DNA from 2 places in the Thalassospira sp. MIT121401 genome. Region 2 is predicted to be linked to the other one. Evidence: riboswitches for the same ligand, from Rfam matches in the RefSeq annotation. Region 2 holds a riboswitch; the other holds the start of a gene.
The links. A riboswitch is a leader RNA that binds a small molecule or an ion and turns the genes downstream of it on or off. The one in region 2 is predicted to bind glycine.

Region 1: it holds a riboswitch for glycine, as region 2 does, so the genes downstream of both, SIB88_RS19930 (L-serine ammonia-lyase) here and gcvT (glycine cleavage system aminomethyltransferase GcvT) in region 2, are expected to answer to the same signal.

The regions. Positions count from the first base shown of each region.
Region 1 is NZ_CP138926.1:4,344,602-4,360,035, reverse strand. Features, by position in the region: gene SIB88_RS19965 (methyltransferase domain-containing protein) at 1-291, opposite strand, end outside; gene SIB88_RS19960 (hypothetical protein) at 368-556, opposite strand; gene SIB88_RS19955 (RNA pyrophosphohydrolase) at 642-1,187, opposite strand; gene SIB88_RS19950 (divergent polysaccharide deacetylase family protein) at 1,231-2,763, opposite strand; gene SIB88_RS19945 (S41 family peptidase) at 2,822-4,123, opposite strand; gene SIB88_RS19940 (murein hydrolase activator EnvC family protein) at 4,120-5,481, opposite strand; gene gpmI (2,3-bisphosphoglycerate-independent phosphoglycerate mutase) at 5,459-7,051, opposite strand; glycine riboswitch at 7,324-7,418, shown strand; gene SIB88_RS19930 (L-serine ammonia-lyase) at 7,619-9,061, shown strand; gene SIB88_RS19925 (dihydrofolate reductase family protein) at 9,226-9,765, shown strand; gene fabG (3-oxoacyl-ACP reductase FabG) at 9,834-10,613, opposite strand; gene SIB88_RS19915 (phosphotransferase enzyme family protein) at 11,103-12,101, shown strand; gene SIB88_RS19910 (aspartate aminotransferase family protein) at 12,101-13,435, shown strand; gene SIB88_RS19905 (DeoR/GlpR family DNA-binding transcription regulator) at 13,477-14,241, opposite strand; gene SIB88_RS19900 (methyl-accepting chemotaxis protein) at 14,299-15,434, opposite strand, start outside.
Region 2 is NZ_CP138926.1:997,033-1,012,466, reverse strand. Features, by position in the region: gene gcvPB (aminomethyl-transferring glycine dehydrogenase subunit GcvPB) at 1-839, opposite strand, end outside; gene gcvPA (aminomethyl-transferring glycine dehydrogenase subunit GcvPA) at 836-2,191, opposite strand; gene gcvH (glycine cleavage system protein GcvH) at 2,194-2,565, opposite strand; gene gcvT (glycine cleavage system aminomethyltransferase GcvT) at 2,635-3,747, opposite strand; glycine riboswitch at 3,807-3,916, opposite strand; glycine riboswitch at 3,920-4,020, opposite strand; gene SIB88_RS04480 (hypothetical protein) at 4,111-4,665, opposite strand; gene ispH (4-hydroxy-3-methylbut-2-enyl diphosphate reductase) at 4,924-5,871, shown strand; gene SIB88_RS04470 (homoserine kinase) at 5,919-6,887, shown strand; gene rnhA (ribonuclease HI) at 6,900-7,352, shown strand; gene SIB88_RS04460 (putative bifunctional diguanylate cyclase/phosphodiesterase) at 7,629-9,977, shown strand; gene SIB88_RS04455 (DNA-3-methyladenine glycosylase I) at 10,051-10,719, shown strand; gene SIB88_RS04450 (methylmalonyl-CoA mutase family protein) at 10,727-12,787, opposite strand; gene ccrA (crotonyl-CoA carboxylase/reductase) at 13,079-14,359, shown strand; gene SIB88_RS04440 (acyl-CoA dehydrogenase family protein) at 14,524-15,434, shown strand, end outside.

The DNA of each region.
Region 1 (15,434 bases), 1.3 Mb from region 2:
GGCGATATCGGCCTTTTGCCAGTCAATGTTTTCGGATCGTTTGCGCGCGGTGTCCAACATCTCGTCAGATGAATCAACGCCGACAATACGGGGACTGTCATCGTTGTCCGTTGCAAAGGCATCGGCAAGAATTGCGGTCACCGAACCGGGACCGCATCCCAGATCAACGATATGGCGCGGGGAAAAGCCGCTGGCTGCTTTTGGCAGGCGGCCAATCAGATCAATGGCAGGTCGCAGGCGTTCATTGCCAAACAGACCGTAACGGGCAGGATCCCAATGTGTATTGCTCATGGTTAATTCCTAGAGCCTTTTGGGGGAATTTAAAAGCATTGATGCCGGTTACGGCTGTATCAGGCACAGCGCGTGATCAGTGATCGGCAGCATCAAGCTGATCATAATACCCCTTGATCAGGTGGAACATGAACAGCACAGCACCGACAAACAGGGCCAAGCCGACAAAATAGGAATAACCGTCATGCGAGCCTGACGCATAGAACAGTCCGAAAAGACCGACCACAATGGTCAGAACACCAAAGATAAACCGATCCGTACCCATATTGGAGCTCCTCTAAGTCGTAGGTGTCTGATAATTCGTAAAATTTAGCGAAAAGAAAGCAGCGATCAAGCCGCGTTCTGATCCTTTATGCCTTTTTCATTTTACGAATTCTTTGCGGTACATCACGAAATGCCTCGGCAAGTTGCAAATAAACGGGCCGTTTGAACGGCACGATCATGTCGGGCAGCGTCGCCAGGTCGTTCCAGCGCCAGGCATCAAATTCCGGGTTGGGCACATCGATATTGATATGCTTGTCCTTGCCGGTGAACTGCATGGCAAACCATTTCTGCTTTTGGCCGCGATACTTGCCCTTGAACGCCTTGCCAATCAGATGGTCTGGCAGATCATAGGTCAGCCAGTCGGGCGTTTCGGCGATGATTTCAGCTTTGTCGGTGCCGATTTCTTCCTTGAGCTCGCGCAGGGCGGCGTCAATCGGGGTTTCGCCATCGTCAATGCCGCCCTGGGGCAATTGCCATGCGCCTTCAAATCCGAAACGGTTGCCGACCCAGACCAGGCCATCCTTGTTAAAAAGCGCAATACCGACGCAGGGGCGATAGGGCAGGTCTTCGGCCTTTACCCTTGTGGCTTCGGTTGAGTTCGTATCGGACGGGGATGCGGATTTGTCAGCCATGATTTCTCCTGGGTGATCGGGGCCGGGTGCGTATGGCGTCCGGTCACTGACTTTCGATGGTGGCGGCGGGTTCGTCTGCGGTATTTTCAGCCGGATTGTTTTCGGCTTCCTGTGCCATGATTTCGCTTTCGCGCTGTTCGGCTTCGCGGCGTGCGGCTTCTGCTTCGGCGGCGGATTGCGGGGTGACCTGCATATTGGCAATCGCACTGACCGGTGCCAGTTCGACGCCCTGTCGTTTCAGGCGCAAGGCCCAGTTGCGCAGGCGCTGAATGGTGACCGGATAGGATTGGGCAAAGCCGATAGCAACACCGTTGCGTTTGGCAAGCTGGACCAGATCGGCAAGTCTTGCATCAATCTGGCGGCGGCTGGGAACCTGATCGATCAGAATGTTGCCAACCGCGTTTGGCGTTCCGGCATTTGATGCCAGTTGTGCGCCATAGCTTGCCATGCCGCTGCGCGTACCTTCGAGATACATCAGACCCGAACGCGATACGAATTCAATGATCGGGCGGATGGCGCTATCAAGGCTTCCGAATTTTGATCCTTCGTGGCTGACCAGTCCGGCATAGCCGGGGAACTGTGCGAGCAACCATTCAAGCCGCACAAGGTTTTCACCCTCTGACAGGGACGTCAAAAGTGCGCGCGGCCCCGGATCGGAAAGCGGGAAATCGGCCGGTTCCATCGGTAATTCAAGAAAGACTTCGTGGCCCATTTCGCGGGCCTGTTCGGCAACAGTTTTGATGTCGCGGCTATAAGGGGAAATGCCCAACGAAATATTAAGCGGCAGATCATTGATCGCGGTTTCGGTGCGGGCTTCATTCAGGCCAACCCCGGTCAGAATGATCGCGACATAGGGTTGCCCGTCGGTTTTTTCAAAGGGCCGCTTATAGGCATCAAACGGTGTGGTACCATCATCGGCAATGCGCGGGACACGGCCGAAACTGCCTTCTTCATCCAGACCGGGCAGCGGGGCCTTGCGCAAAGGATCGGGTTCGATCGGATCGTCAATCGATCCTTCTTCGGCAATGATGGCGGCCAGTTCTTCGGGGCTTAGTTCGGTATCGGGGGCAACACCGTCAGCCTGATCGGCCGGCCCGACCAGATCGGAGACACCGGAAAGCTGATTGGTGATGTCTTCGGCGGATTGTGGGGTGCCATCGGGACCGACATCGCCGTTATGCTGGGCGCGTTCGCGTTCCTGCATGTCGCGCACACCGCGCGCGATTTCTTCCTGAAGTTCGCGCTCGGACCCCGGGACAGCCACCAGGGCCTCGGGACTGCCAAGATGAAACAGCCGCCAGCCGGTTTCCGGATCAAGGATCGGGATCAGCGCAACCGCTGTCGCCCCGAAGGGCGACAGGAAGACCAGAATGATCAGAATTTTCGACAGCCAGCTGCGCCGTGATTTCGGCCGCTTGGGCAGACGCTTGATCTGAATTTCGATCGGAAGTTCGTTAAAAGGCAGGTCATCAAGATTGACTTCTTCAGCGTCAGTCATCCCGTCGCCAAGGTCGTCGGCCAGCGCGCCGGCCATGTCCTCGTCGAGATCGCCATCCTTCTTCTTTCGGAATGGCAAGGAATTTAGGATTTTCCTGAACACGAACAGCTAGTCTCTCACGATGTCCGGATGGTCCTTACCCTTTCGGGCGCGGACCAAACAGCGAAATGCCCCGGATCATGTCAAGCGCCCGCGAAAGCTGATAATCGTCGATCGCAAGTTGCTCGGCTTCATCCCGGCGGGAATTTGCATCCTTTTCTGCGTCTGTGGTCGCGGCGTCCTCGTTGCGAAGCGCACCGTTCAGGGATGCCTCGGACCGGCGGGTATCGCTTTCGATACTTTCAACACGGGCCTGGGGCACGATGATGTCCGGAACGATGCCGACTTCCTGAATGGATTTGCCCGATGGCGTGTAATAACGCGCGGTGGTCAGGCGCAGTGCAACATTGCCCGGCATCGGAAGGATTGTCTGAACCGATCCCTTGCCAAAGCTGCGCGTGCCCATGATGACCGCACGGCGGTGATCCTGAAGAGCGCCGGCAACAATTTCGGATGCCGATGCCGAACCGTCATTGATCAGAACAACAATCGGCAGTCCTTCGGCCAGATCACCGGACCGCGCGTTATAGCGTTCGGTATTCTGGGTATCACGCGGGCGGGTCGATACGATTTCGCCCTTGTCCAGGAAGGCATCGGATACCGAAATCGCCTGATCAAGCAGGCCACCCGGGTTGTTGCGCAGGTCAATCACCAGACCCTTGATTTCCGGGCCGATCTGATCGCGCATGTCGCCAATCGCACGTTGCAGGCCGCTAAAGGTCTGTTCGTTGAATTTGGTGATGCGGATATAGCCGATATCATCCTTGGCTTCGGCGCGGACCGACTGGATCTTGATCACCGCACGGGTCAGGGTGACATCAAACGGGGCCTGTTCGCCCTTGCGGATGATGGTCAGGACAATGTCGGTATTGACCTTGCCGCGCATCATTTCGACCGCATCATTAAGCGTCATGCCGCGAATGGCGGTGCCGTCGATATGGGTGATGAAGTCGCCCGGTTGCAGGCCGGCCTTTTCGGCGGGCGTGTCATAGATCGGTGCGATGACTTTGACAAAGCCGTCTTCCATCGTGACTTCGATGCCAAGACCGCCGAATTCGCCACGGGTATCGACCTGCATTTCCTCGAAATTATCCATGTTCAGATAAGAGGAATGCGGATCAAGTGACGTCAGCATGCCGTTGATGGCGGCTTCGATCAGCTGCTTGTCATCGACTTCTTCGACATATTTGGCTTTGACCTGTTCAAACACATCACCAAACAGGTTCAAAAGACGATATGTCTCAGCCGAGGAGGTTGAAGATTGCGCCAGACTTGGGGACGCAAGGCCGAAAGTCATGCCGGTCGCGAGTGCGAGTACTGCCAATCGAGAGGTTTTCATCCACTTACCTTGCCGTTTTTCGAGGCCAGCCACGGAAGCGGATTGATCGCTTCTCCGTCCTGGCGCATCTCCAGATAGAGTTTAGGCGCTGTTTCACCCATAATACCAACAGGTTCGCCCGCCAACAGATATTGTCCTACCACACTGTCGAGCCGATCAAAACCGGCGATAAGACTATGGTATCCTTCGCCGTGTTCGATAATCAAGAGTCGGCCGTACCCGCGGAAGGGGCCAGCAAAGACAACTTTGCCATCAAAGGGCGAGACAACCTGCGCATTTGCGCGGGTACTGATCTCAATTCCTTTGGATCTTGTGACGGTCAATCCGTCCGGACCACGCGATTTTTCCCCAAACAGTGTGACGACTTTGCCACTGGCAGGCATGCGCAAATGCCCATGTGCCAGGGTGATCGAACTGCCAACCGCGAATTCTTCGTCGCTTGTGCCATCCTGTTTCGGGGTGGCTGCGGCCGGTTCTTCCTTGCGGGCTGGCGGTTCGGGGGGCGTATTGCGGGCAATCGTGGTTGCGCCCAGCGTATCGGCATCGGGTTCGGTCCTGGTGGCGACATCAATTTCCGGGCGTGATCGCGGTGCGGGCAGACCTTCGGCCCGTTTGCGCAAGGTGCTCAGCAACTCGCCAAGTGATTTGGCCTCGTCAGCCAGCGCATTTACGGCCTTGGCGGCTTCGTGGGCTTCGGCCTCGGTTTCGGTGCGCAAGCGGCGCTTTTCACTCAGCAATGCGGCAAGCGATGTACGTTCCTGTTGCAGCGCACGGGTGGCTTCGGCGACGTCCGCGCGTTGGGTGCGGATATCTTCGCGCAAACGTGCAATTTCATCGAGTTCCTTACGCAGGTCGCGGGCATGCTGTTCAACGCCGGGCAGGGCAGCCTTGAGCAATACTGCCGAACGCAAGGTATCCTGCGGCGATGTCGGAAGGGCAATGACCGCTTCGGGCGGGGTGGTCGAAAGACGCTGCAAGGCCATCAGGATGCGGGCATATTGACCGGCCTTGTCCTCAAGGCTTGTGGCCGCGACCTTTTCACGGGTTTCAAGCGATTGCAGCTGATCTTCTAGTTCGGTCAGGGTTGTCTCCAGACGCTGGGTACGGCGGGCAACAGAAATGGCTTCGGATTGCAGGGCCTGTTCCTCGGTCCAGAGTTCCCGCGATTTGCGTGACAGGAATTCTTCCTGTTTTTGCTGTTCGGACAGCTGGCTTTCAAGCTGATCAAGTTTCTTGTCAACTTTTTGGAGCGACTGGGCAAAAGAAGGCGCTGCCCCGCCTGCCAGACACAGCGCAAGCGCGGTCACGGCAGGCAGGGCGATCTCATAAGCTGACTTAGCTCGCAAGAAGCGCATCATTCTGTTTCAGGCCCTTAAGCAACGGTTTGCCAGTCATCTCGGCTGGCTGTGGCACGCCAAGGAGTTGCAGCAAAGTCGGTGCAACATCGGCAAGGCGCCCATTCTCCAATGTTACCCCTTCCGGACCGTTAACAAGAATGGTCGGTACCAGATTAAGGGTATGTGCAGTATGGGGTTCACCGGTTTCCGGATCGACCATGACCTCGCAATTGCCGTGATCGGCGGTGACAAAGGCAACGCCGCCAACCGACTTGATCGCATCAATCACCTTGCCAAGGCAGGTATCAACGGCCTCGGCCGCTTTCATTGCAGCCGACAGAATGCCGCTATGCCCGACCATGTCGGGGTTGGCGAAATTCAGGATGATCGCGTCATATTTTTCCGACTTGATGGCATCGACCAGTTTTTCGGTGACTTCGGGTGCGGACATTTCCGGCTGAAGGTCATAGGTCGCGACTTTGGGGGATGCGACCAGAATGCGGTCTTCGCCTTCGAAAACCTGTTCTTCGCCGCCGTTAAAGAAGAACGACACATGTGGATATTTTTCGGTTTCGGCAATACGAAGCTGCTTCAGCCCGGCCTTGGAAACCACTTCGCCAAAGATGTTGGGAAGGGTTTGCGGCGGATAGATCGCATCCATGTATTTGGCGTGTTCGGACGAATATTCGACCATGCCGGCCTGCACGGCAAATTTCGGCGCGGTGCCGCGATCAAACCCGTCAAACTCCGGCGCACACAGGGCGGCAAGGATTTCACGCGCACGGTCGGCACGGAAATTGGTCATCAGAATGCCGTCGCCATCCTTGATCCCGTCAAAATCACCAATCACGGTTGGCAGGACAAACTCGTCGGTGGTGTCATTCGCATAGGCATTGGCAATTGCGGCCTCCGCACTTTCGGCAGTGCGGCCATCGGCATAGTTTTTGCCCTGAACCATGGTGAAATAGGCCTGGCTGACGCGTTCCCAACGGTTGTCACGGTCCATGGCGTAATAACGCCCGGTCACGGTGACAATCTCGACATTGGCATCGCCGATCAGGGCGCGGAATTTCTCAAGGAATTTGGCAGCACTTTTCGGGGCGGTATCACGACCATCAAGATAGGCGTGAATTTTGACCGGCACACCGGCGCCCGCAATGATTTTGGCGAGGGCGGCCATATGGGCCTGATGGGAATGAACGCCACCTTCGGACAGAAGACCGGCAATGTGGCAGACACCCTTGCTGTCTTTGAGGGTCGATATGATCTTTTTGACGGCGTCGGTATCGGCGATGCTTCCGGTTTTGACGGCTTCGTCAATTTTGGGCAGTTCCTGCATGACGACACGACCGGCACCGAGGTTCATGTGACCGACTTCCGAATTGCCCATCTGACCTTCGGGCAGGCCGACATCCAGACCGCAAGCCTTGAGGAATCCGGTCGGATAATTGGCATAAAGCGCATCCCAGACAGGCGTATTGGCCAAGGCAACGGCGTTGTCCTTGGTTTCTTCGCGATACCCCCAGCCATCCAGAATACACAGCACCACAGGGCGCGGGCGCTTTACGGAATTCGATACAGTCACGTTCATAAACCCCACTGATAGAGATAAAGGCTGAATTACCCGTAAATATGGTGACTTACCGGGTAATTCGCCATCAATCCTGTTGCGCGGGCAGGGTGGGTCAACCGTTACTCACAACAGGCAAATGCGTAATTTCGGCAATTTAGCACGAATGTGGTCGCGAAACAGTACCCCGACCTGGAATTTTTTGCAGGTGCAAAGCTGCTTTTTGACAGGGGTATCAGACACAGATAATCTGCCCCCAACGGTGATCCTCAGAGGCGGCAGAAATGGCGTCTCGCACCACGACGGGAGAGCCCGGTTACCCGCATAACCGGCGCCGAAGGAGCAATAGCCCCATAAAACTCTCAGGCAGATGGACCGTCGCGGATAGAGGCTCTGGAGAGAGAATTCGGCACGCATACAGATCAAACATGTATGACAACCGGCTTCCACCGAAGGATGAAAACCTGTGGGTTGATGTTGTTTTCGACCCATGGGCGCACAATCTCAGGTCAAGGGACAGAGGGGGCAAGACACCGGTTCGTAAACGGCGCGATTTTCGCGCGTTCAAGAGCCGTGAAGGAGGCCCTTATGACCACCAATCCCGCCACCGGTCCCCGTTCGGGATCGCAGGACGGTTCTGTGCAAGACGTAAACCTTTCTGTTGTTGATCTTTATACCATCGGGATCGGACCATCGAGTTCGCATACCGTCGGACCAATGCGCGCCGGATACAGGTTTTGTCTTGAACTTGATGCCCGCAATCTTTTGACCAAGGCGGGCAGTGTTGTGGTCGATCTTTACGGATCGCTTGCCCTGACCGGCAAGGGACACGCCACCGATACGGCCGTAATCATGGGGCTTTCGGGCCATCGGCCGCGCAGTGTGGACCCCGATGATGTCGCGCCAACCGTGCAGGCCATCGACAGCAGCGCGCAATTGCAGCTTTATGGCAAGCATCCGGTTGATTTCAATCGTGAAACCAATCTGGTGTTTCACTTTACCGAAACCCTGCCACAGCATCCCAATGGCATGCGGATCACCGCATTTGACCGCGATGGCGTGAAAATTCATGAACAGGAATATTTCTCGGTCGGTGGCGGGTTCATCGTGTCTGGCGATGATCGCGGGGCGGAATATTCCGGCGATAACATCACGCTGCCCCATCCGTTTTCATCGGCCGATGAATTGATGGCCATTTGCAAACGCGAAGGTGCATCGATTGCCGAAATCATGATGGCCAATGAACAAAGCTGGCGCAGCCCGGACGAAACATACGAATTTGTCGATCGTGTTCATCGGGCAATGATGGATTGCATTGATCGCGGATGCAAAACCGATGGCATTTTGCCCGGCGGGTTGAATGTCAAACGCCGGGCATCAAAGCTTTATCATGAATTGACCGAAAAACCCGAAGCGGGCCTTCGCGACCCGCTGACCGTGATTGACTGGGTCAATCTTTATGCCCTTGCCGTGAACGAGGAAAATGCCGCCGGCGGACGTGTTGTGACCGCACCGACCAATGGTGCGGCTGGCGTCATTCCGGCCGTGCTTCGGTATTACGAACGGTTCGGGTCGAATGTCAGTCAGACCAAAATTCGCGAATTTCTTCTGACCGCGGCAGCAATTGGGTCGATCTATAAAAAACGCGCATCCATCTCGGCGGCCGAAGTCGGTTGTCAGGGCGAGGTCGGTGTTGCCTGTTCAATGGCCGCAGGCGCGCTTTGTGCGGTTCTGGGCGGCACGCCCGAACAGGTTGAAAATGCCGCCGAAATCGGGATGGAGCATAATCTTGGCCTGACATGCGATCCGATTGGCGGTCTGGTGCAGGTACCATGCATCGAACGCAACACCATGGGCGCGGTCAAGGCAATCAATGCCGCGCGTCTGGCAATGCGTGGCGACGGGCAGCATACCGTGTCGCTGGATCGTGTGATTGAAACCATGCGCCAGACGGGACTCGACATGCAAAGCAAGTACAAGGAAACCAGTCAGGGTGGCCTTGCCGTCAATGTCAACGTGGTTGAATGTTGATGTTACAACATTGATAAAACGCGATTTAAATCAACGTCTTGGGTGTTATAGTCATTTCACTTCCGGTTGGTGAAATGTGTTTCTTGCGACCTTTGGTTGGGGATCTGTTATGATCTGCGCGAGCAAACAAGGGGCAAAGACCCCACCAAAGGTTGGACCTAGACATGAGCAAAAAGCTGTTCCGCATATACATCGCGGTCAGTCTGGATGGCTTCATAGCGCGCACCAATGGTGCGGTGGATTGGCTGGATGAATATGATCCGGCCGAATTCGGCTTTGATGATTTTCTGGACTCCGTAGGCACGCTGATCATTGGCAGAAACACCTTTGATCAGGTGATGGAATTTGGCGATTGGCCCTATGAGGCCCGTCGCACCATCGTTCTGACATCACGCGATCTTCCGCAAGACCGCCCGGCCAATACCGAGGCCTATGGCGGCAGCATCATCGAACTTGTCGATCAGCTTCGCGACAGCCGCAATGGCGATGGCGACATCTGGGTTGTTGGCGGCGGAAGTGTGGTCACACAGTTCCTGTTTGGCGGCTTTGCCGATCAGCTGGATATCTTTACGATCCCGGAGGTTCTGGGGGACGGCATATCATTGTTCGGGCGTGACGCCGGTGGCATCAAACCACGGTTGCTGGCATCAGAACGCTATAATTCCGGCGTGGTGCGCAGCCAGTATGGATTGCATGATATCTGAACCGAAAATGAAAACGCGCTGACATTGGTCAGCGCGTTTTTGACTTCTGGCTGGGCACAGGCAGGCGATTAAATCTCGCCCAAGGCATCAAGCGATTCCGGAAGGATTTGGCCGCCGTCAACGATGATGGATTGCCCGGTGATATAGGCCGCTTCGTCCGAGGCAAAGAACAGGGCCGCATTGGCGATGTCTTCGACGCTGCCCAGACGTTTGAGCGGGATTGAACTGGCCATTGAGTCCAGATAGTCCTGACCAAGGTCGGCAAGGCCTTCGGTCATGATATTGCCGGGCATGACGGCATTGATCGTCGTGTTATAGCGCGACAGTTCCATTGCCGCGGTGCGGATAAAGCCAAGTTGTCCGGCCTTGGACGCGCCATAATGCGACCAGCCGGGATAACCGGTTACGGGGCCTGTGATCGATGAGGTAATCACAACCCGTCCCTTGCCCGCTTTTTCGAAATAGGGGATGCAGGCCTTAACGCACAGAAAGCTGCTTTTAAGGTTGGTGGCCATGACCTGGTCCCAGTCATCTGCCGTCATATCGATCATTTTGACTTGCGGGAAAATTCCGGCATTGGCGCACAGGATATCAATGCCGCCAAACGTCTTGGCGGTATATTCCGCCATCCCGGCGACCTGATCCCAGTTCGACACATCACACAAAACCATATCGGCCGTCCCGCCAGAACCCGTAATTTCGCCAACTGCGATGGCCGCATCCTTTTCTGTGCGGGCCGCAATCATGACTTTGGCCCCCTGTTTGGCAAAGACGTTGGCGATGCCCTTGCCGATCCCTTTGGAGCCCCCCGTGACGATGACAGTTTTTCCCGAAATTGAAGTCAGCATGGTGGATCCTTTCGTGAAGGTGCCAATGTCCGATACCCCGACGGGGATGGTGTGGCGCTACCCTGATTGTGCGTTGCGAAGTGTTTTCTTGATGATTGGGCGATTTTTTCCGTGATGCAACAAAAAATGTTGCAAGTTACACATTTTAAGGCGCACTATTCACCGAACACAGTTTCGGACGGCTTATCAGAAAGCCCGCCAGTTAAAGCCCGCCAGTTAAAGCCCGCCAGTTAAAGCCCGTCAGTTCGAGGAGAACCTGCTGCCATGGCCGGTAAGGACGACCAAAGGCCAGGGGCCGGCAAAGTCAGGGCGGCGACATGAAGGGGCATGCCGGGACATGGCGGAACGCAACGATGCGGCGGACGCGGGTGATGTCAGTGATGCCGGTGGTCGCGCCGTGGCTGGATGACGGTAGGTTAAAGATTGTTGGATCGGGTACAGGCCAACAGGTGAGCCGGGGACCGGAACAGCACAAAAGGGGAGGCTGCATTGGGCGGAATATATGATGACGAACTGATTGGCCGCCTGCGTGACGGTGCGATTTCGGTTCTGCCGGGGTGGGGCATGGGCGGGGATGCCGATGTCAGGCTTTTGACCGTGTCAGAGAATGCGACGTTTTTGGCGACAGACCCGAAAACGGGCGCACGGCTGATTTTGCGGGTTCATCGCCCCGGATATCACACACGGTCTGAAATCGAGTCTGAGCTGGCCTGGATCAATGCCCTTCGCGCTGCCGAGGTGGTCGATACACCCAAGCCGCGCATGCGCAGTGACGGATCACTGGTTGCCGAGTTTGATCAGGACGGGGTTGGTCGCCATGTTGTTGCTTTTGATTTCATGCAAGGCGATGAACCATCTGCGGATGATGCGCTGGTGGACGGTTTTTTCAAGCTGGGCGCGATCAGTGCGCGCCTGCACGGGCATGCGCGGCAATGGGCACGGTCGGTCAATTTTGTGCGCAAAAGCTGGACCTTTGACACGACCCTTGGCGCGACCCCGCATTGGGGGGACTGGCGTGCCGCACCGGGTCTTGATGGGGCCGGTCTGGCGGTGCTGACGCGCGTTTGCCAGCATCTGGATCAGAAGCTTATGACGTTTGGCATGGGCAATGACCGGTTTGGTCTGATCCATGCCGATCTGCGGCTGGCCAATCTTCTGGTCGATGGGGACCGGCTTGGCGTTATTGATTTTGATGACTGCGGGTTTGGCTGGTTTGGTTATGACTTTGCCGCGGCCATCAGCTTTATCGAACTGGACCCGATTGTTCCGGCCCTTAAGGAAGCCTGGATAGAGGGATATCGCACGATTGCGCCGTTTTCCGATGCCGATTGTGCGATGCTCGACAGTTTTGTGATGCTTAGACGGTTGTTGCTGACGGCCTGGATTGCCAGCCATCCCGAAACGCCGACCGCCCGGGAAATGGGAACCGGTTTTACCGACGGCACCATTGCCATGGCGCAAAGCTATCTTGTAGCAGAGGGGGCGTAATGACCAAGGCGCGCCCCATTCTGGATATGAATGCCTTTGACAATCATGGCCCGGAAAAAAAAGACAGCCCCCAAAGCGATCTTTTGGGGCGCCGGTTGCGCAATGTCGGGGCGGCCTCCGTACTGTTTTATCGCGACCCGATCGAAATGGTGTCGGCATCGGGATGCTGGATGACAGCGGCCGATGGCACCAACTATCTGGACTTTTATAACAATGTGCCTTCGGTCGGGCATTGCCATCCCAAAGTGGTCAGTGCCATGGCCAATCAGGCCGCCCGGCTGAATATCAACAGTCGTTATTTGCATCAGACAGTTGAAGCCTATCTTGATCGCCTTAAGGCGACATTTCCCGACCATCTGGAAAACATCGTCCTGACCTGTAGCGGTAGCGAGGCCAATGACCTTGCCATCCGGATTGCGCAACGTGCGGCCAAGGCGCGTGGCATCATCGTGACGGAAAGTGCCTATCACGGGAATACGGCGGCTGTGACCGAGATATCGCCATCGGCAATCAAGCGTGGTGGTTTGCCCGATCATGTGATCGCCATCGCGCCACCGGGCAAGCATGCCTATGGCGACAATATTGCCGCCGGGTTTGCAGATGCGGTGCATTCGGCTGCGATCACCCTGAAGGAGCGCGGGCACGGGGTGGCGGCCCTGATTGTCGACAGCATCTTTTCAAGTGACGGGGTCTTTTCCAATCCCAAGGGGTTCTTGCGACTGGCTGTCGCGGTTATTCACCGTGCAGGCGGTGTGTTCATCGCCGATGAGGTCCAGCCCGGATTTGCCCGGACCGGGGACGCGTTTTGGGGATTTGAACGTCATGACGTCGCCCCTGATATCGTCAGTATGGGCAAACCGATGGGCAATGGTTTTCCGATGGCCGGGATCGCGGTAAGGCCCGAAATGCTGGCCGCATTTTGCGAGGATGTCGGCTATTTCAATACCTTTGCCGCAAGCCCGGTTGCCGCGGCCACGGGGCTTGCGGTGCTTGATGTCATCCGTGATGAAAATCTTCAGAACAATGCCGCGGTTTGCGGGGCCTATTTGCGCGAAGGGTTGCAGCATCTGGCCGAACTGGATGGCCGGATCAGTGATATACGCGGGGCGGGGCTGTTTTTGGGGGTGGATCTGTCAGAAGACGGTGACCCGACCCGACCAAGCGGTCAACTGGTGGCCGATGTCATCAATGCCATGCGCCGTCACCGTGTTCTGATCGGAGCGGCGGGAAAATACGGGCAAACCTTGAAAATTCGCCCGCCCCTGTGCCTGAAACGATCAGAAGTCGATTTCTTTATCGAGGCGCTTGGAAAATCCCTGCGTGCTTGTGGTTAGTCGGTTGGGGTGATCGGCCCTCAGCAATCAGCACTTGGCAGTCAGCCGGCCTTGATCAGGCAACCGGTATCGTGGATGGTCTCGCCAAGGGATCCGGGCGGTGTCTGATCACTGATCAGGATATCGACATTTCCCCAGTCGCAATAGCGCGCCGGGAAGGCCTGATTGAATTTGGTATGATCGGCAACGATCATGGACCGTGTCGCCCGTTCCATCATGACGGCATAGACTTCGGATGCTTCGATCAGGGCGTCGCTTGCACCATCTTCATCAAGGCCGCTGGCGCCAAGGATCGCCCATTCCACCCGATAATTTTCAAGAAACCGGATGGTTTGCGCACCATGCATCGCGCCTTCCTGGGCGTGATAAAGGCCCGGTGCCATAATGACCCGGATGGTCGGGTTGATGGCAAGAACCGTTGCCACGCCGAATGAATGGGTGATGACCGTCAGGTCATTCATGGTTACGGCCAACCGTTTGGCTACATGGACCGTGGTCGCACCCGATCCGATCATGATATGGCGGGTCCCGGCCAATACAGGCATGGCGTGGCGGGCAATCAGTTCACGTTCGGCGATATGAAGTTTGTGGCGTTCATTAAGTCCCGGTTCGCTTGACTGGCGACGCACCGCCCCGCCATAGGTGCGGTTGATCAATCCCTGTTGGGTCAGTTCGTCAAAGTCGCGCCGGATGGTTTCTGTCGACACGGAAAGACGGTCTGCCAGATCAATGATCCGCAGGGACGGTTCATGGTCAAGTTCACGCAGAATGCGTTGTTGTCGCAGGGATTTTTTGTTTGTTGCCATGGCGCGATGATAGTGCCGATACCGTCATCGCGCCAGCGTGTTGTATGGGGACCCGCCTTATTTCGCCGGGTCGATGTTGAATTTCCGACAATGGGCCTGATAGCTGTTGGCAAGTTCGTCGGCTCCGATCAGATTGCCGGCTTCGTCCTTGTAAGTCAGGTGATGATTTATGGCCTCACCCTGCCACAGCTTTTCAATCGCGGCCCGTTCCGGGGTGGTGCGGAACCGGGCAATGAAATCATTGATCGCGCATAACAGCGTATAGGAAGCCGGGTCGGCCGCGACGGCCGCGACATAGAAAAACGGATGGGGCAGGATCGGCTTGGGCAGGACTTCAAGCCGCCCGTGCCACGGGCTTTGCGGGTTGCTTGATGCCCAGTGAAAGACCGGATGGTCGCCGGCAAAGGCATCAATCGCACCGGTGGCAACCGCATCATGAACCCGCGAAATATCGCCATAGGCAATCATGTTCGACAGTTTGGCAATGCCGCCGGGCTTGTTTTCATTATCGGCCCAGCGCAATCCGACATCTTCAAGAACCGCAAGTGCGGCCGGGTCATTGACCGTTCCAAGAACCTTGCCTTCGAGATCGGCGATCGTATTGATCGATGTGTTTTCCGGTCGCCGGATCAGAGAAAAGTTCAGATAGGTGTAGGTATCTGAAAACGCGACACCCTTGTAAAAGTCGCTCGGTGGCAATGCACACCACACAACATCGGCGGGCGGTTGCCCGGCCTTTTTGCCGGCAAACAGCAATTCGGTCAGCAAATCCCAGGGATGTTCGACAAATTCGCAGGCAACACCGATCGATTTGGCAAAGGCGTGGGCATAGTCGATATCAATGCCGTGAAGCGGGCCACTCTTTTGGGGGCGGAATGATGCGCCGACCAGTGCCGGATCAATCGCGATCCGGATTTTGCCGCGTGACTTGATATCTGCCAGCCGGTCATAGGCCGGGTCATCATGGATATGATTGCTGCGCAAAAACTGCGAAAGCTTGGCGCTGATCGCGGTTTCATCGGTGGTGCAGGCCGACAGGTTGCCAATTTCGCCGGTGGCCCAGGAAACCTTGCTGCGGGTGCGTGCCGATGATTCCTTGCTGGCATCAAGCAGTTCAAAAACAACCTGATTATGGCCGCTGATATGGTCAAGGCGGCCCGACATCGCCGCAAAACGATCCTTAAGCCCGCCAA
Region 2 (15,434 bases):
GAGAAGGTCTTGTGCAGGTTGATATGCATCGCATCAATGCCAAGATCGGCCGGGCGAACACGACCGACAATGGCGTTGAAGTTCGCACCATCGCAATAGAAATAACCGCCTGCTGCATGCACCAGATCGGCAATCTTGCGAACGTCACGTTCAAACAGACCGCAGGTATTCGGGTTGGTCAGCATGATGCCAGCCACATCGTCACCAAGCTTGGCTTCGAATGCGGCCAAGTCAACACGGCCATCTTCGGTTGCCGGGATCGAGTCCACAGTAAAGCCACAGGCAGCAGCCGTTGCCGGATTGGTTCCGTGTGCGGATTCCGGCACCAGAACACGACGACGGTTTTCACCGCGCGCATCAAGGGCGGCACGGATTGCCATCATGCCACACAGTTCACCCTGTGCACCGGCAGCCGGTGACATGGAAACCGCCGGCATGCCGGTCAGAACCAGCAACCAGTGCGCACAGGTGTCGATCAGTTCCAGGGCACCCTGAACGGTGCTTTCGGGCTGCATCGGATGAAGGTCGGAAAGACCGGGCAAACGCGCGACTTTTTCGTTCAGACGCGGGTTATGCTTCATGGTGCAGGATCCCAGCGGGAAGAAGCCGGAATCAATACCGAAGTTTTTCTGCGACAGGCGGGTAAAGTGACGCACTACCTGCGGCTCGGACAGGCCCGGAAGGCCGACATTGCTGTCACGGTCAAGACCGCCAAGACGCGACTTGGTTCCTTTGGGTTCCGGAAGATCAACACCGGTACGGCCCGGCTGACCCTGTTCAAAGATCAGCTTTTCTTCCAGAACAAGTCCACGGTTGCCGGTATGGGTTGCGAACGTCATGCCAGCACCTCCTTCAATGCGCCCGCAAGGGCTGCGATATCTTCGTCGGTATTGGTTTCGGTAACCGCAACCAGAAGGTAGTTATCAAGATCCGAACGGTTCGGATAAAGACGCGACAGCGGAACACCGCCCAGAACGCCTTTGGCAACCAGTGCTTCGACCACCTCGGCCGCCGGCTTGGTCAGCTTGACGGTGAATTCGTTAAAGAAGCTGTCATTGACCACCGATGCGCCCGGAACCGCGTCAATCGCGTCTGCCGCCTTGCAGGCATTTTCATGGTTCAACGTTGCCAGACGGCGATAACCGTCTTCGCCAAGCAGGCTCATATGCACCGTGAATGCCAGCGAGCACAGGCCGGAGTTGGTGCAGATGTTCGAGGTCGCCTTTTCACGACGGATATGCTGTTCACGGGTCGAAAGGGTCAGGACAAAGCCACGCTTGCCGTCCTGATCAACCGTTTCACCACAAAGACGACCCGGCATCTGACGGACCAGTTTCTGGGTGGTGGCGAACAGACCGACATACGGCCCGCCATAGTTCAGGGCATTGCCGATCGACTGACCTTCGCCGCAAACGATATCTGCGCCAAAGCTGCCCGGTGATTTGATCGCACCGAATGCAACTGCTTCGGTAAAGACAACAACCAGAAGCGCGCCCTTGGCATGGCAAAGATCGGCAAGACGGGTGTGGTCCTGAATGCGGCCAAAAACGTCCGGATACTGAACAACCACACAGGCGGTCTGATCATCGATCAGTTCGCCAAGTTCTTCGACGGTTGCCTGCTGTTCCGGGTTGCCATCACGTCCGGCAACTTCGGTATCGCTATACTGGCAATAGGTTTCGGTAACTTCGCGGTAATGCGGGTGCAGACCACCCGACAAAACGGCCTTTTTGCGACGGGTTGCACGGCAGGCCATCAGAACGGCTTCGGCACAGGACGTTGCGCCATCCCACATCGATGCGTTTGCCACATCCATGCCGGTGATCGATGCCACCTGGGTCTGGAATTCGAACAGATACTGCAACGTACCCTGTGCGATTTCCGGCTGATAGGGCGTATAGGCCGTCAGGAATTCACCACGCTGAATGACATAGTCAACCGTCGCAGGAACATGGTGGCGATACGCACCGGCACCCAGGAAACTTGGCGCACTTGAAGTACCGATATTTTTAGCCGCCAGTGCCTGCATGTCGCGTTCGACCTGCATTTCACCGAGATGATGCGGCAGGTCAACCGGCGCATCAAGCAACGCGCCTTCGGGCACGTCACTGTAAAGTTCATCAACCGATGACGCCCCGATGGTTTCAAGCATCGCGGCGCGATCAGCACGTGTCAGGGGAAGATAACGCATACTTACAGACCTTCGACGAAGTCTTTATAGGCTGCTTCATCCATCAGCTCATCAAGCTGGGACTCATCAGTCAGCGACATTTTAAAGAACCAGCCATCGGTTTCCGGTGCTTCGTTCACCAGTGCCGGGTTGGCATCAAGTTCTTCGTTGATTTCAACAACTTCACCATCAAGCGGGGCATAAACATCGCTTGCGGCCTTGACCGATTCAACAACGGCTGCATCACCGTCCTTGGTCAGTTTCTTGCCGATTTCAGGAAGCTCGACATACACGATATCGCCCAGCGACTGCTGCGCGTAATCGGTGATGCCGACGGTTGCGATACCGTCTTCGAGCTCGATCCATTCATGTTCCTGCGAGAATTTCTTAGCCATGATCTTTGTCCCTGTTGATCGGTTGTCTGCGAGGCGGCACACGCCGCACATTCTCAAGATTTGCAGCAATCAGCCGCGGAAATAGCGATGCGGTGCGAACGGGAGTTCAACCACCTCTGCCGGACGGGCCTTGCCGCGCACCATAAGATCGACCTTGGTGCCCGGTTCGGAAAATTCAATTGCGACATAGCCCATTGCAATCGGGCCATCGACGGTCGGGCCAAAACCACCTGATGTGATTTCGCCGATCTCTTCGCCGTCGCTGTTCAAAATCTGGGTATGTTCGCGTGCAGGCGCCTTGCCTTCGGGCTTGATGCCAACACGTTTGCGATCCGCACCGTTTGCCAGCTGATCAAGAATGACATCCGCGCCCTTGAAACCGCCTTCTTCGCGGCGGCGCTTGTTGATGATCCAGTTCAGATCGGCCTCAACCGGCGTCGTGGTGGTGTCAATGTCATTGCCATAAAGGCAAAGCCCTGCTTCCAGACGCAGGGAGTCACGGGCACCAAGACCAATTGCCTCGACTTCTTCCTCGGCCAGCAATTTGCGCGCAAGTTCTTCAGCGCGATCATTGGGCACGGAAATTTCATAGCCGTCTTCGCCGGTATAGCCCGAACGCGTGACAAAGCAGGCAATGCCGGCAATATCAATTTCGGCAAAGCTCATGAATTTCAGATCGGCAACAGCCGGGGCAAAGCGCGCCAGAACATTGGCGGCCTCTGGCCCCTGAAGCGCCATCAGCGCACGGTCATCGATTTCTTCAAGGGAAACGCCGTCACCAAGGTTGGCACGCATGTGAACAATATCGTCATCCTTGCACGCCGCATTGATCACAAGAAACAGGCTGTCACCGGCATTGGTGATCATCAGATCGTCAAGGATCGTGCCATCGTCCTGGGTGAAGGTCGAATAACGGGTGCGCCCCGGTTTCAGGATCGCGATATCGCCAGGCACCAGTTTTTCAAGTTCGGCGACGCGGTTTTCACCGGTCAGACGAACCTGTCCCATGTGGGACACATCAAAAAGTCCGGCCTTGGCACGCGTATGAAGATGTTCGCCCTTAACTCCCAACGGGTATTGAACCGGCATGTCATATCCGGCGAATGGCACCATTTTGGCGCCAAGTTCCACATGGAGGTCATAAAGGGCGGTTTTAAGCAGTTCTGGCTGATGATCGGCCATCAAGGTCTCCCGGACAGTCGTTGCGAAACATAGCCGACCAATGGCCAACCACATTCCCCCTCTGTCTTGGAGCCTGAAAGAATCACAGCCGACTTGTCGCGACGGTCTGCTTACATCTTCGGCGAGGCGGTCACCGGCAATTCAAATTGATGCCGCCTGCTTTCCAGAGTCCCATCTCCCCGCGGTCCGTTTGCCTGAGAGTTTCCGGGGTGGTTGCTCCTTCGGCGTCCGCGCAATCCGTTATGGACCGTGGCACTCTCCCACGGGGATCACTTGGGTATGCGTCCTTATACGTATTTCGTTCCCGGTCGACCAGCCCCAAAATTCGGGCAATCACCCGGGCAGGTTTTCAACCCGCCGCTGTCAGTTTGTACCGAAACGACGATTATAGTCGAGCTGATCAGCACTTAGCTGGAATCCGAGATAAATCTCGTAGTCGGGACCGGCCCAGACATCATCTAGCGGAACAGACAGGGTGACCTGCTCGTCACGGTAACGCGCCATATTAAGATTGTCCGCAAACGGCATTGTCACATCAAACACCGATTTCTGAACAAACTTTCCATCGGGGTCACGAAGGGCGACGAAATATTTGAATGATGCCGAACGCCCCTGTGCCGCCGGGCCCAGCTCGGCGGTAATGATCGGGCTGATGATGACATCAAGCGTCTTGTCATCAAGGTCATAGCCACAGTCACCAAGATAGCCGGTGAATTCTGCCTCGACGATCACATCGGTCAGATCCTTGCCACTGCCAGCGAACTGAACAAGCTTTGCCGTATCCTTTGGCAGATAGGCTGCCGGGCAGGTCGGAACAGGCTGCTCTTCAAACGGGTTACTGCTGCATGCTGCAAGCAATCCCCCAACCGAGACCATCCCCAATGCACAAACGCGCCGCAGTCCGTTACCGATCGTCATCCAAGCCTCTATCAAACCATCTGTTTTCTGACATATGCATGATCTGCACTGTCGTGGCGCAGTCTATTCTTTCGCCGTAAGCCGCACAACCCGCTTCGACGATTGCCACGAAATGAAAACACAAAATCGGGTGCAATTGTTCCCGGGGCGATCGGTGCTCAGTCATTGCGCCACAAGGTCAGGCAGGTTATGTAACGAGAACGTTTGAATAAGTGTAGCGGGCTTGTCCCGGCACAATTTGGAAACCGGACCCGTATCATGCCTGACAAAGCCAGTCTTCGGATCGTTCTTGCCAACCCGCGCGGCTTCTGCGCCGGGGTAGATCGTGCGATTGAGATCGTGGAAAAGGCGCTCGAAAAATATGGTGCGCCGGTTTATGTCCGTCACGAAATCGTCCATAACAAATTTGTCGTCGATCGCCTTCGTGATATGGGCGCTGTTTTTGTTGATGAACTGGATGCGGTTCCCGATGGTGTGCCGGTCATCTTTTCGGCCCACGGGGTCCCGAAATCCGTCCCCGAGGCCGCCGAAACCCGCAAGCTTGAATATCTTGATGCGACCTGCCCGCTGGTATCAAAGGTCCATCGCGGTGCGGAACGTCATTTTGCCGATGGCAAACATATTCTTTTGATCGGCCATGCCGGGCACCCGGAAGTCATCGGTACGATGGGCCAGCTTCCGGTCGGCAGCATGACCTTGATCGAAACCGAAGAAGATGCCGAAAATCTTGAAGTCGAAAATCCCGAGAACCTTGCTTTCGTGACCCAGACGACCTTGTCACTTGATGACACGGCCAAGATCATCGAGATTCTTCAGCGCCGCTTCCCGGCGATTTCGGTCCCGAAAAAGGAAGACATCTGCTATGCGACGACCAACCGTCAGCATGCTGTCAAACTGATTGCCGAAAAGGCCGATGCGATCCTGGTTCTCGGCGCACCGAATTCGTCAAACTCCAACCGGCTGGTTGAAGTCGCCAAGCGCGAAGGATGCACGCGTTCGGTTCTGGTCGAACGGGCGCATGACATTGACTGGAACAAGCTTGACGGTATCAGCACCCTTGGCATTACGGCCGGTGCCTCTGCCCCGGAAATTCTGGTCGAGGAAGTTATTGATGCCTGCCGTGAACGTTATGACGTCACGGTCGAAACCATTACCTTGACCGACGAGAACGTGACATTCAAATTGCCACGTCAGCTTGCCAGCTAAGATATTATAGCTGCTTACTTTTCAAGTTCAGGACCACGTTAAATCCAATGGCCGTCTATACCGACGTTTCAGACGAAGACATCGCCCGTTTTGTCGCCGAATATGACATCGGTGATGTTGTCTCGTTCAAAGGCATCGCAGAAGGTGTCGAAAACACCAACTTCCTGCTTCAGACGACCGAGGCGCCATTCATCCTGACCCTGTATGAGAAGCGCGTTAATCCGGACGACCTGCCGTTTTATCTGGGCCTGATGGATCATCTGTCGGCCAAGGGGCTGAACTGTCCGACCCCGATCCATGGCACTGACGGTGTTGCGCTTCGTCGCCTGTGCGGCCGGCCCGCAGCAATCACATCCTTCTTACAAGGCATGTCGCCACGGCGCATCCTTCCCCATCATTGTGCGGGTCTTGGCACCGCATTGGCCAAGCTGCATAACGCCGGTCTGGATTTTGAAATGCATCTTCCCAACGCGCTGAGCGTCAAGGGATGGCGCGGACTGGTCGACAGTTGCCGGGAACATGCCGATGATGTCGAACCCGGTCTTGGCAAAATGATCGGTGACGAGATCGACTATCTCGAAGCAAACTGGCCCCATGACCTGCCCAAGGGGGTCATTCATGCCGATCTGTTCCCGGACAATGTTTTCTTCTTCCCGGGTAAGGAAGACGTATCGGGGCTGATTGATTTCTATTTCGCGTGCAATGATCTGCTTTGCTACGACATTGCGATCTGCATGAATGCCTGGTGCTTCGAACCTGATAACAGCTTTAACGTCACCAAGGCCAAGAACCTTTTGTCGCAATATGGCAAGGTACGGTCGCTTGGTGATGCGGAAATTGCCGCTTTGCCGGTTCTGGCCCGTGGTGCAAGCCTGCGCTTTTTGCTGACCCGTCTTTATGACTGGGTCAACACCCCCAAAGACGCCCTGGTTACGCCCAAAAATCCCCGTGAATACATCAATAAACTGCGTTTCCATCAACGGGTGGACAATGCAGCCGCCTATGGACTTGACTAAGGATACCACGAGATGAATTCACAAAATGGCGGTGACAACCACGTCGAGATTTACACCGACGGCGCATGCAGCGGCAATCCGGGCCCGGGTGGCTGGGGGGCGATCCTTCGGTTCAAGGGCGTGGAAAAGGAACTTTCGGGGGGTGATCCCGAAACCACCAATAACCGCATGGAAATGATGGCCGCAATCAGCGCGCTTGAGGCGCTTAAACGCCCCTGCGTGGTCGATATTTATACCGACAGCAGCTATGTCCGAGACGGCATTACCAAATGGATTTTCGGCTGGCAGAAGCGCGGCTGGAAGACGGCGGACAAGAAACCCGTCAAGAATGTCGAGCTGTGGCAACGCCTGCTTGATGCCCTGAAACCGCACAAGGTTGAATGGCACTGGGTCAAGGGTCACGCCGGCCATCCCGAGAACGAACGATGCGACGAACTGGCCCGGATGGCGGTTCCAAAATCGTGATATTTTCGGTCTTGTGCCGACAAACGCTTGAAGCTTCAGCACTTCGCCCCAAAATAGACGATGCAGGTTGTTGCAACTATTTATTTATCAGGAAAATAAAATCAAACTTGCGTTTCGACCAACTTCCGGGTTGAGTCGACTCAATCATCGGAGTGTTGGCTCCTATAAGAACGTCGAGTAAAGTATATCTGACTAGCCAAAAGTTGGGTGTCCAGGAGAGAACGCTTGTCGCGCGGATCATACGGCTTTTTACAACGGAAGTCTTTGAGCAGTCGGTTGCTATTCATAGCATTGCCGCTGGTTTCCCTGTTCTCGCTCGCCCTGTTTATTGTGTTTGGCTATGTCAGTTACAAAGTTCTGCGCGATGATCTGAATGGCAAGGTCGAACAGACCGCAGACATCAATGCCCGCGTTCTGGCAACCCCGTTCTGGTATCTTGATGTCGACAATATCGAATCTGCTTTGAATGCGATGGCGCGTGACCGTGATATCGTCGCGGTGCAGGCTCTTGGTGCGGACGGCACCGAATTTGCCCATACCGGCGTTTCGCAATCGGAACTGGCCGATACATTGCGCCTGTCACGCCGTGTCTATTTCGAACGTAACAATGTGCGCCACGATGTCGGCGAACTGGTCATTTACTTTACCGATGCCCGCGTTCAGGACCTTCTGTTCCGCCGCATTGCCATTGACATGATCCTGTTTGGATTGCTGATCGCGGTGGTTGCCGCCAGCCTGCTGATCGCAAACAAACGGTCGATCAAGGAACCGCTGAACCGTCTTTTGCATTCCATTCGCATGACCAAGCATGGCCGCTTGCGCCGTCCGGTGGAATGGAACAGTTCGGACGAACTTGGCCTTCTGATCCGCGAATATAACGAAATGGTCGCCCTGCAAGGTCAGGCACAGGAAGAAGCCCAGCGCAAACAGGCCCTTCTCGAAGCGACCCTTCACAATATCGGTCAGGGTATCTGCCTGTTTGATCAGGACCTTAATCTTATGGTCTGGAACGAACGCTATATCGAGTTGCTTAATCTGCCGCGTGATCTGGTCAAGGAAGGCACACCGCTTTCCGATATCCTGCGCTATAACGGCGAACGCGGCGAATATGGCGATGTCAGCATTCAGGCCCTGATTTCCGATCGTGTTGCCATTGCACGACGTCGTGAACCCTATCGCATGGAACGCACCCGCCCCAATGGTCGCGTTATTCAGGTTGATCACAACCCGATGCCCGGCGGCGGCTATGTTGCGACCTATACCGACATTACCGAACGCAAACAGACCGAAGCACGCATGCGCCATCTGGCCGTTCATGATGTGCTGACCAGCCTTCCGAACCGGACCCTGTTCCTTGACCGCCTGCGTCAGGCATTGCTGTCGGCCCGCCGGTTCCAGCGCGGTGTCACGGTTCTGTTTGTTGACCTTGACCGGTTCAAGGACATCAATGACCACTTTGGCCATGATGTTGGTGACCTGATGATTCAGGAAATGGGTCAGCGTCTGTCGCGGATCATCCGCGATTCAGATACCGCCGCACGCCTTGGCGGGGACGAGTTCGCGATCATTCAGACCGATGTCCAGAATATCGAAGACACCATCGCCCTTGCCCAGCGCATCATTGACGAGCTGTCCCAGCCGTTTGATTGCCGGGGCATTCGCCTGCATTCAACGGCCAGTGTCGGTATTACCCTGTTCCCGGAAGACGGCGAGAACCCCGAACAGCTGGTCAAGAACGCCGATATGGCGATGTATGCGGCCAAGGCTGAAGGGCGCAACAATTATCGCTTCTTCCTGCCGTCGATGCATGAACGGGTCAAGGAACGCAAAACTATCGAGGAAGATCTGCGTAACGCGCTCGAACAGGATCAGCTCGAACTTTATTATCAGCCCAAAATTGATTGCCGGACCGAAAAGGTCGTTGGCGCCGAGGCACTTGTGCGCTGGCATCACCCGGAACGCGGCCTGATCCTGCCGGGCGAATTCATCTCGGTGGCCGAGGAATGCGGCCTGATCAACCGGCTTGGTGCCTGGGTTCTTGAAAAGGCCTGCAAACAGACGCAGGCATGGCGTGATTCGTCACTGCCCGGGATGCGGATTGCGGTGAACCTGTCACCTGCGCAGTTCCAAGATGCCGAACTGGTCGAAAGTGTTACCAAAATCGTCAAGGACACCGCCCTTCCGGAAGGTACGCTTGAACTTGAGATCACTGAATCGATCCTGATGAACAACCCGGAAAAGGCGGTTTCAACGCTGAAGGAGCTTAAAGCGCTTGGCGTGATGATCGCGATTGATGACTTTGGTACCGGTTATTCGTCCCTGAACTATCTGAAACGCTTCCCGGTTGGCTCGATCAAGATCGACCGGTCGTTTGTGAATGACATCCATGTCGATCTCGATGACAAGGCAATTGTCGATGCGGTGATCGGTCTTGGCCACAGCCTTAATCTTGAAGTGGTTGCCGAAGGCGTGGAAGAAGTCGAACAGCTTGAATATCTGCGTGAAAAGGGCTGTGATTTCATTCAGGGCTTCCTGTTCTCCAAACCGCTTCCGGCCACCACATTCGAAAGCTGGGTCAGTGACCGCCACAGTCGCGTGCCCGAACGGGTTGCTGCAAAGTCCTGATCACACCCGATATTCTTGAAAACAGCCTTGGCATTGCTTTGGCTGTTTTTTCGTTCAAGGGACAAGACACTCCATGCGCCCGTTTCCCGAAATAGAACAAGCCGCCATCGCCCGCAAAGGAAGCCAAACCGCCCTTTCCGCGGCCCTCGTCACCCCCAGACCACGCAATGAAATCGCCGCGATTGCCAATGATCGCTGGCTGTCAGAATTCAGCAAATCGGTTTTTCAGGCCGGTTTCAGCTGGAAAGTGATTGAAAACAAATGGCCACGGTTTGAAGAAGTCTTTGACGGTTTTGATATCGGCCGACTGTCGATGATGCATGACGAAGATGTCGAACGCCTGCTTAAGGTCGACGGGATTGTCGCCCATGGGCCAAAGATCAAATCAATTGGGGAAAATGCCCGCTTCCTGCGCGACCTTGCCGACAACCATGGATCAGTCGGCGCATTCTTTGCCAGTTGGAAACTTCCCGATTATTGCGACAATTTGCGCCTTGTCCACAAAGGCGGATCACGGCTTGGCGGCAAAACCGGGCAAGTTGCCCTGCGCCGTATTGGCATGGACACGCCAATTTTCTCCAACGACGTCATCAAGGCACTAAAGACCGAAGGCGTGGTTACCAAGATGCCGTCATCGAACAAGGATTTCGCATCGGTCCAGGCCGCCCTTGACCACTGGCACAAGGAATCCGGCCGACCCTTAACCCAGATCAGCCAGATTCTGGCATTTTCAGCGGGATAAAGGCCGCCTAATACACCGTTGCGCTACGCCCGGCATCATCGTTTGGGTGCGTGCCCGTTGACGATGGGCGGTCCGACGACTTGCGATCAACAAGATCGACAATCTCGGAAATCACCCGGACCAGTTGATAATCCTTGGGCGTGTAGACGGCTGCCACCCCCATTTGCCGCAAAACCAGCATATCGGCCTCGGGGATGATCCCGCCGACCACGACGGGGATGTGACCGGCCCCTTCTGCGCGCAAGCCATTGACCACTTCGCGCACCAATGGCACATGCGACCCCGACAGGATCGAAAGCCCGATTACATGGGCTCCTTCGTCAATTGCATTGCGAACCAGTGCATCGGGTGTCCAGCGAATGCCCTCGTAAAGAACTTCGATACCGGCGTCTCCGGCCTTGACCGCGATCTGTTCCGCACCGTTGGAATGACCATCCAGCCCCGGTTTCCCCACCAGCATTTTCATGCGTTCGCCAAGCTTGTCAGACACTTCATCAACCCGGTCACGAAGGGTCCGGATGTCCTGTGCATCGCCCGTGACAATCATCGACGTAATACCGGTCGGTGCACGATATTCGCCAAATACGTCGCGAAGCGTTTCCGACCATTCCCCGGTCGTGACACCGGCATGGGCACAGGCAATTGAACTTTCCATGATGTTGCGCCCTTCGCTGGCGGCGGATTTAAGGGCCTCAAGATTCTTGGTGACCGTCGCCTGATCACGGTCAGAGCGCCAAGCTTTGAGTTTTTCGATCTGCTCCTGCTCGGCCATGTCATCGACCGTCAGGATCGATTTTTCACCCGATGTCAGCGGCGATGGTTCGGTTTCGGTAAAGGCATTCACACCGATCACTTTGGTCAGTCCGCTTTCGATATCGGCCAGACGGCGGGCGTTGGAGCGCACCAGTTCCTGTTTCATGTACCCGCGATCAACAGCTGCAATCGCGCCCCCCATGGCATCGATCTTTGCCAGTTCCACGCGTGCCCCTTCCTTAAGGGTACCGACCTTGCGCTCAATCGCCGGGTTGCCGTCAAACAGGTCCTCATATTCCAGAAGATCGGTTTCATAGGCCATGATCTGTTGCAGGCGCAGTGACCATTGCTGATCCCACGGGCGCGGGAGCCCAAGCGCCTCGTTCCAGGCGGGCAATTGAACCGCACGCGCACGCGCATTCTTGGAAAGCACCACGGCCAGCATTTCGATCAGGATGCGATAGACGTTGTTTTCCGGTTGCTGTTCGGTCAGGCCAAGCGAATTGACCTGCACCCCATACCGAAACCGGCGATATTTTGCATCTTCAATGCCATAGCGATCCCGGGTGATTTCGTCCCAAAGTTCGCAGAATGCCCGCATCTTGCAAATCTCGGTCACAAAGCGAATACCGGCATTCACAAAAAATGAAATCCGCCCGACAACCTTGGCAAAGTCTTCTTCGGGGACCTGACCCGAATCGCGAACCGCATCAAGTACCGCAATCGCCGTTGCCAGTGCATAGGCCAATTCCTGTTCCGCCGTCGCCCCGGCTTCTTGCAGATGGTACGAACACACATTCATCGGATTCCATTTAGGCACCTCGCGATAGGTAAATGCCGCAACGTCGGTAATCAGTTTCAGGCTGGGTGCGGGCGGGAAGATATATGTCCCGCGTGACAGATATTCCTTGATGATGTCGTTCTGGGTCGTGCCCTGAAGGCTGTCGCGCGCTGTTCCCTGCTTTTCGGCAACTGCAATATAAAGTGACAAAAGCCAGGCCGCCGGGGCGTTGATCGTCATCGATGTATTCATCTGATCAAGCGGGATGCCGTCAAACAGCGTCATCATGTCCCCAAGGTGGGCGACCGGCACCCCGACCTTGCCCACTTCACCACGTGCGAGAATATGGTCCGAATCGTATCCGGTCTGGGTCGGCAAATCGAATGCGACGGAAAGCCCCGTCTGCCCCTTGGCCAGGTTTTGACGATACAGGGCATTGGAAGCCGAGGCCGAGCTATGCCCCGCATATGTCCGGATCAGCCAGGGCCGATCACGATCCTGCTTTGCTGCGCTGCGCTTATTTTCCATCGACATCACGACCTCTTGTATTTTTATTACCTTTTGACTTTTCGATAATTACGTCTGAACGTTATTAAATTATCTACTAGACATCACTTGGGTAATTATATAACAATTTGTGCAACGCGATAAAAGCGAAAACAAATATCGCCTCGGTTCATTCTGCATGCAAACCGCAGAAATCCGGGAAACGCCCAGGGAAAATAAAACAAATTCTGTGGCTTGGAGGTTTCGTCGACCGCAACGCAGCATAGGTAATTTTATTACCCTGCCATCCGGATCGACCCTGAAGAAGGAGTGAAGGCCATGAACACCACTGCTGAAGTGCTGCCTTTCCGTGGCGGTCAGGAAGAAAAAGATCTTTATGAAATCGGCGAAATCCCGCCGCTGGGTCATGTGCCCAAAAATATGTATGCATGGGCGATTCGCGAAGAACGCCACGGCGAACCCGATACCGCCATGCAATGTGAAGTTCTGCCCGTCACCCAGCCAGACAGCCACGAGGTCCTGGTTCTCGTGATGGCGGCGGGCGTCAATTACAACGGTATCTGGGCGTCTCTTGGCAAACCGATCTCGGTTTTCAATTCCCATGACTGCCCGTTCCATATTGCCGGGTCTGATGCCTCGGGCATTGTTTGGGCAGTCGGGTCAAAAGTTACCCGCTGGAAGGTCGGCGATGAAGTCGTCATTCATTGCAATCAGGATGATGGCGACGACGAAGAATGTAACGGCGGCGACCCGATGCTGTCCCCGACCCAGCGCATCTGGGGCTATGAAACCCCGGATGGGTCATTCGCCCAGTTCACCTGTGTCCAGGCACAGCAATTGATGCCGCGCCCCAAACATCTGACCTGGGAAGAAAGTGCGTGCTACACGCTGACCCTTGCCACCGCATACCGCATGCTGTTCGGGCATCGCCCGCATATCCTGCGTCCGGGGCATAATGTTCTGGTCTGGGGGGCGTCCGGGGGACTTGGTTCCATGGCGATCCAGTTGATCACCACCGCCGGGGCCAATGCGATCGGGGTGATTTCAGACGAATCAAAACGCGACTTTGTCCTTGGACTTGGGGCCAAGGCCGTCATCAACCGCAAGGATTTCAATTGCTGGGGCCAGCTTCCCACGGTCAATGGTCCGGAATTTGGCGACTATATGAAAGAAGTCCGCAAATTCGGCAAAGCGATCTGGGAAATCACCGGCAAGGGCAATGACGTTGATATCGTCTTTGAACATCCGGGCGAACAAACTTTCCCGGTATCGTGCAACGTGGTGAAACGTGGCGGCATGGTCGTGTTCTGTGCCGGGACAACCGGGTTTAACCTGACCTTTGATGCGCGCTTTGTCTGGATGCGCCAGAAACGCATTCAGGGCAGCCACTTCGCCAACCTGAAACAGGCGGCACAGGCCAACAAACTGGTGATCGAGCGCCGCCTTGATCCCAGCATGTCCGAAGTTTTCAGTTGGGAAGACATTCCGCGCGCACATATGAAAATGATGCGCAACGAACATAAACCGGGGAACATGGCGGTTCTGGTTCAGGCCAAGCGGCCGGGCATGCGCACCCTTGAAGAAGCAGTCGAAGGTTAATCCCACATCGGGGCGCAGCCGTCCCGGCCTTTGACTGATTGCTGGCACCCCAAGCGCGTTCTCGCCCGATCCGCGTGCGGGGTGCCACCACCCTTTTCGACCAAGATATCCGTTTTCGACCAGTGCAATCGCCCCACACGATTGCCGGGCAAAGGACCAAGCCAATGACTGATACCGCCCTGCTTCCTGATCTTGACCAGCTTTGCGACGATGCACTGGCTGCACTGGCATCGCTTTATGATGCCACCGAAAATGCCATTCGCGCCCGGGTCACCATTGATGGTCGTATTGATGCCAATGCCTTTGACGAACATCAGTTTGCCGCCCATGGCTTTGCCTGGTTCACGACCTATGTCACCGCCCTTCAACAGATGAAGGCATGGTCGGACAGGCTGGTCACACAGGGCAAACGCGGGCATCTTGAAACCCTTATCCTGCAAGTCGCCTTTGGCGAATATCTTGCCCAGATCAAGGGCGGCATTCCGATGTCGCAGGGCGAAATCATTCGTCTGACCACACTGGGTGTTTCCGAAACCGATATTCAGACCTTCTGTTCAAGTCGTGCGGTTTCTGTTCTGTCAGCCCATGGTAATTCTGATGCTGCGCGCCGCGCCATTGCCGCTGAAATCGAAGACAGTCTTGATACCGGTCGCTTTGGCGAAACCGGACTGGAAGACGAAACACTGGATCTTGTCCGCGACCAGTTCCGGCGGTTTGTCGAAGAAAAAGTAACACCCCATGCCCATGGCTGGCATGAACGCGACGAGCTGATCCCGATTGAAATCGTGACTGAAATGTCGGAACTCGGCGTTTTCGGCCTGACCATCCCCGAAGAATTCGGCGGACTTGGCATGGGCAAAACCGCGATGTGTGTCGTGACCGAAGAACTGTCGCGCGGCTATATCGGGGTGGGATCGCTTGGTACCCGTTCCGAAATCGCTGCGGAACTGATCCGCCTTGGCGGCACGGATGCGCAAAAGGAACATTACCTGCCCAAACTGGCATCGGGTGAAATCCTGCCAACGGCAGTCTTTACCGAACCCAATAACGGCTCCGACCTTGCCCATCTGCGTAC